Regions from separate parts of the Microbulbifer echini genome, predicted to be linked through region 2. Evidence: predicted binding sites of a transcription regulator. Region 2 holds the regulator's gene; the other holds the start of a gene.
What was found. Region 2 encodes sigma-54, which starts transcription at its own class of promoters, with help from an activator protein. Its sites were predicted from a motif close to TGGCACANNNNTTGCNNT; they were not measured.
Positions count from the first base shown of each region.

Region 1 (3,121 bases), on a different contig from region 2:
GATTACACCTTCGTCTTTACGGCACTCCACGTCGGCGGTAGCCGCGCGGTGCTCCTCCAGGGAGACCAGTTTTTTTGCCTTGGTGCGCGACATCACCCGGCCGGCACCATGGCTACAGCTGCAGAAGCTTTCCTCATTACCCAGCCCCCTCACAATAAAAGACTTGGCCCCCATACTTCCGGGAATAATGCCCATTTCATCAACACGAGCGCTTACAGCGCCTTTCCGGGTCACCAGTACATCCTTGCCGTAGTGATGCTCGCGGGAGACATAATTGTGGTGGCAGTTAACCGCCTCCCTACGCGCCTCAAACTCCATACCCAGTGCCTGCTTAACCGCGCCGATGGTACGCGCCATCATTACCTCACGGTTGATACGGGCAAAATCCTGCGCCCATTCCACCGCCTGCACATAGTCCTTAAAATGCTCTGTGCCCTCAGGGAAGTACGCTAAGTCGCTGTCCGGCAGATGGATATGCCAACGCTCCATGTCTCGCTTGGCTTTCTCGATAAAATAGGTGCCTATACGGTTTCCTACACCACGGGACCCACTGTGTAGCATCAGCCATACACTCCCCTGCTCATCCAGGCACATCTCAATAAAGTGATTACCGGTGCCCAGTGTTCCCAAGTGATTGATATTATTGGTATTTTTCAATATCGGGTGCTTCTCCTGCAGTACGTCAAACTGGCTTGCCAGTGGCGTCCACCCAGCCAGCACATCACCCGGCGTATCTGCCCAAGCACCCTTATCGCGCGCCCTCTTGCCACGGAAACCGCCGGTACGGCCGTGGGGTACGGCACGCTCTATCGCGCTGCGTACGCCCGCCAGATTATCCGGCAACTGTGCCGCTGTGAGACTGGTACGCACCGCCATCATGCCGCAGCCGATGTCTACACCCACGGCGGCGGGGATGACCGCACCCAGGGTAGGCACCACACTGCCGATGGTGGCACCTTTACCGAGGTGTACATCGGGCATTGCCGCCACCCACTTATGAATAAATGGCATCTGCGCAATATTCTTGAGCTGTGTCTTGGCCTCCTCTTCAAAGGGCACACCCAGGGTCCAGGATTTGATGGGCACGCCGCCTTCCTGTATCACTTCATACGGCATTGATTTCATCTCGCACTCCTTTTTAAATCTTGTGAAATCGCGCAGTCGCTTCCTACGCGGTGCCAACCACTAACACAGCGAATAGGGTGCCAACTTTTACGCAAGTGCCTAACAATTCCGTAACCTATTGTTTTTAAAAGAAATATTTTTAAGGCTGGGGGTTTTAGAGATTCTCCGCATCTTGATAGACTTTTAATAACTATCTTTTTAGATAGATGAAGACAGTAGTGATCAGTATCCTCGGTACCACCAAGGACCGGCGCGGCAAGGGCGACAAGCGCTGGCGTAAGTGGCGGCCCAATATCTCCATGTGTCAGCACCACGACCTGCGGATCGACCGCCTGGAACTCCTGTTCGATAACCATTCAAAAAGTCTGGCCGATCAGGTGACCGCGGATATAGCGCGAGTCTCCCCGGAGACGAACGTCGCCCACCATCGGGCTAACTTCGGCGATCCCTGGGACTTCGAGAGTGTTTACAGTAACCTGCTGGACTTCGCCCGCGCCTACCCCTGCAGGCCCGATGAAGAGCAGTACCTGGTGCATATCACTACGGGTACCCATGTGGTACAGATCTGCCTCTACCTACTCACCGAGGCGGGATATTTCCCCGGACGCCTACTCCAGACCTCTCCCGCCCACAAAAACAGTGACCTAACTGGCCAATACCAAATTATTGATCTGGACCTATCCAAGTACGACCAGATCGCCTCGCGCTTCCAACGGGAACACCAAGAGGGCACGACTTACCTGAAAGGCGGTATTGAGACCAACAACCGGGCTTTTAACCAGATGATCGAGCAGCTGGAGCAGGTCTCCATCCGTTCCGATGCGCCCATCCTGATTACTGGGCCGACGGGTGCGGGCAAATCGCAGCTGGCACAGCGGGTCTTCGAGCTGCGCAAACAGCGCGGCAAGCTGGAGGGTAGCCTGGTAGTGGTGAATTGCGCCACGCTGCGGGGTGAAAACGCCATGTCCGCCCTGTTCGGCCATCGCAAAGGCGCCTATACCGGCGCCACCACCCACCGACCCGGACTGTTGAAGGAAGCCGATAAAGGTTTGCTCTTTCTGGACGAGATCGGCGAACTGGGGCTGGATGAGCAAGCGATGCTTTTACGCGCTATCGAGCACAAACGCTTTATGCCATTCGGCTCGGATAAAGAGGTAAGTAGTCACTTCCAGCTGATCGCCGGCACCAATCGAGACCTTATACAGCTCAGCCGTGAAGGTAAGTTTCGCGCGGACCTTTTGGCCCGTATCGATCTGTGGACCTACCACCTGCCCTCTCTGCGCGAACGAATTGAAGACCTGGAACCGAATATCGACTTTGAGCTGGAAGCCTTCTCAAGGCAGTCCGGCCACCTGATCCGTTTCAACAAAGCGGCGCGGGAGAATTACTTAAGCTTTGCACGCTCGGCGGAAGCCAGCTGGTCTGCCAACTTCCGCGACCTCAATGCCAGTATCCTACGCATGGGCACCCTTTCCGACGGTGGCCGCATCACTACACCGGTGGTAGAGGATGAAATCGAGCGACTGCGACGCAAATGGCGGGCCCCTCGAGATGAATCCGTACTCCCCCGCGCACGCATTGAGGCACTCCTCGGCCCCGGCAGCACCGAGCAGATGGATTTCTACGAACAGATCAAACTGACGGGACTGATTCAGGTGTGCGAGGCGTCCAGCTCCATGGCGGAGGCCGGGCGCAAACTCTTCCAGGTGAGCCGCGCTGCAAAGAAATCCAATAACGACTCCCACCGGGTGCGCCAACTACTGGAAAAATACGGGCTTAAATTCGAGCAACTGAGCAAGACCTAAGGCACCTTTGCTGGCACCAATTTGTTAATCTCAGCCCAGAACCTCAATGATGGATCACGGAATGAGATACGCCTGTCTAACCCCGCTTTTTCTTCTTCTCAGCGCCTGCGAGCCGACACAGTTCGCAGGCGGCACCGCCCTGCCAGATGGCTCCGTATACAAAGGCGATCTGCAAGACGGCCTATTCCACG
Region 1 is NZ_JBGMEL010000002.1:168,024-171,144, reverse strand. Features, by position in the region: gene ACCI51_RS02905 (RtcB family protein) at 1-1,125, opposite strand, end outside; gene rtcR (RNA repair transcriptional activator RtcR) at 1,344-2,930, shown strand; gene ACCI51_RS02895 (C13 family peptidase) at 2,992-3,121, shown strand, end outside.
Region 1: the regulator sigma-54 is predicted to act here: its motif matches at 1,191-1,208, upstream of ACCI51_RS02905 (RtcB family protein).

Region 2 (3,121 bases):
AGCTCTGAGGAACTCCAGCTCACAGGCAAGGCCCATGTGGACCGGGAAGGTAACACGCTGGCCGCCGAGAAAATTGACTACGACCTCACCACCGAGCAAATGAGTGCCCAGGGCCAGACAGGCAAGGGGCGCGTGGAAATGACCTGGAAGCCCGAGAAAAAAGAAAGTACACCCAGTAACGGTGATAACAAGGGACAGTAGGGTCCCTGGGCACCACTCGGGCACCAAAGCTCTAGATATAATTGCACCGGCGGACATTACTATGTCCGCGGCATGGATAGATTTCGGTACACACTATGCCAACGCTCAAAGCGTTACACCTCGCCAAGCAGTATAAAAAAAGAAAAGTTGTCCAGGATGTCAGTGTCAGCGTTTCCAGCGGGCAGGTCGTGGGCCTTCTCGGACCCAACGGCGCCGGGAAAACCACCTGTTTCTATATGATTGCCGGTCTGGTACAGGCCGACGCTGGGCGGGTGATGATTGACGACGAGGATATTACCCGACTGTCCATGCACGGTCGGGCGCGCAAGGGAATAGGCTACCTCCCCCAGGAGGCGTCCGTTTTTCGCCGCCTGAGCGTTAAAGACAACATCCTGGCTATTCTTGAAACCCGCAAAGACCTCTCCAGAGCTGAGCGCCAACAACAGGCACAAGAGCTACTCGAGGAGTTCCACATTACTCACATAGAGCAGAGCCTGGGCATGGCCCTCTCTGGGGGAGAGCGCCGCAGGGTAGAGATTGCTCGTGCCTTGGCCACCAACCCCAGCTTCGTCCTTCTGGACGAGCCCTTCGCAGGGGTAGACCCCATATCAGTCAATGATATCAAAGGGATCATCCGCCACCTTCGGGACCGCGATATCGGAGTCCTCATCACCGATCATAATGTACGCGAGACTCTCGATATCTGCGAGACGGCCTATATAGTCAGCGAAGGCCACATCATTGCTGAAGGCACCCCGAATGAAGTTCTTGCCAACCAGCAGGTTCGCGAAGTCTATTTGGGACACGAATTCACTATTTAAAGTGAATCACCGATCATTGTCCTCTCTCCTGCCAATTTGCATTAAATGAGTCATCAGTCCGAATCACGACCCCCAGCTTTCGCTCCGGGGTCGGCACGCTTATTGCTTGTAATGGTTTGGAGAGAAAGGTAGTCTGCGCCATCTCAGGACAATTTGATAATCACTCTGTCGTATGGCCTGCGGCTCTCTATTATGAAGCAGTCTCTCCAGCTCAAACTCGGCACTCAGCTGACAATGACTCCCCAGTTGCAACAGGCAATTCGCCTCCTGCAACTATCCACCCTCGATCTGCAGCAAGAGGTCCAGGCAGCACTTGACAGCAATCCAATGCTGGAGGCGGATAGTGAAGAACTGCCAGCAAAAACAGAAGAGCCGCAGCCCCAAGCAGAGCAAGCGCCCGAAAGTGCCGCTCAACCTTTAGAGGAAAGAGACCTCACTGAGAGGGACTGGGAGCAAAACCTCCCCGATGAACTTCCCGTCGACTCCCGCTGGGATGACATCTACACCAGCCACAGCAGTGGCCACGATGCCGATTCGCCAGCCTTTGAACGCAACTCCACCTCAATCGACCTACAGGACCACCTGCGCTGGCAGCTCAACCTGACCCCCTTATCCGAACAGGATAAGTGGATTGGTGAGAACCTCATAGACGGTATCACCCCCAGCGGTCTGCTGAGCACCCCGCTGGAGGAAGTCTCCTCCTCGGTGAATGTCGAGGAAGATGAGGTGCTTGCGGTATTAAAGACCATCCAGCAGTTCGAGCCCGCAGGGTGCGGCGCCAGGGACCTGAAGGAATGTTTACAACTACAGTTAAAGCAGTTACCGCCAGAAACCCCGTGGCTCCAGCAGGCGCACGATATTGTTGAGAAACATCTGGATCTGCTCGGTAAAAGAGATTTTCGCCAGCTGGGGCGGCGCACCCGCCTCAGTGAGGCTCAGCTCGGAGAGGCAATTCGCCTTATACAAACGCTCAACCCAAGCCCTGGGGAGAGCTTCGGCGGGCAGGAGCCGGACTATGTGATTCCGGATATCATTGTTTCCCGCAAAGCTCTGCGCTGGCAGGTGGAACTGAATGCGGAAATCACTCCAAAAATCCGAATCAATGACCACTATGCCTCTTTGGTCAAGCGCGCCGACAACTCTAGGGATAACAACTTCCTGCGAGACAACTTACAAGAGGCGCGCTGGTTTATGAAAAGCCTGCAAAGTCGCCACGAGACCCTGCTGAAGGTGGCCAACTGTATTGTCGAGAAACAACAGGGTTTCTTTGAAGAAGGCCCTGAAGCTATGCGCCCCATGGTGCTCGCAGATGTCGCCGAATCAATCGGTATGCACGAATCGACCATCTCCAGAGTAACTACTCAGAAGTATATGCTCACGCCCCGCGGGGTCTTCGAGCTGAAGTATTTCTTTTCAAGCCACGTGAGCACAGACTCAGGCGAAGATGCCTCCTCTACCGCCATACGCGCATTGATTCGAAAACTGATCGACTCGGAAACCCCGCGTAAACCCTTATCCGATAATAAGATTACCCAGGAACTGGACAAGCAGGGGATTAAAGTGGCCCGCCGAACTGTGGCCAAATACCGGGAATCCATGGGCATCCCCTCCTCAAGCGAGAGAAAGCGCCTGGTCTAAGCGGTCACGGTGTTTGTGACCAGCCAAGCTAACTGCCACGGTCACGCTCTATTTGGCGCCTGTAGCTGCGCCTTCGCAACCGAACTCCGAACTTTGAGTGTATCCTTCCATTCTGGGCCACTTCCTAGTAGGGTTGCGACCCGAAAGGAGGCTCGCCGAAATGTGATGCACCCAATAAGGAGAAATCCATGCAGATCAACATTAGTGGTCACCACGTCGACGTTACCTCGCCAATGCGCAACTATTGTGAAAACAAGCTGGAAAAGCTCACACGTCACTACGACAACATAACCAACGCGCAGGTCATTTTATCGGTAGAAAAACTGATCCAGAAAGCCGAGGCCCGAGTACATATCAATGGTCACGACCTCTGTGCCGGTTCAGAAGATAAAGATATGTACGCGGCCATCGACTCGCTCACCGATAAGTTGGACCGCCAACTGAAAAAACACAAAGAGAAG
Region 2 is NZ_JBGMEL010000007.1:165,613-168,733, forward strand. Features, by position in the region: gene lptA (lipopolysaccharide transport periplasmic protein LptA) at 1-201, shown strand, start outside; gene lptB (LPS export ABC transporter ATP-binding protein) at 297-1,022, shown strand; gene ACCI51_RS09070 (RNA polymerase factor sigma-54) at 1,215-2,660, shown strand; gene hpf (ribosome hibernation-promoting factor, HPF/YfiA family) at 2,849-3,121, shown strand, end outside.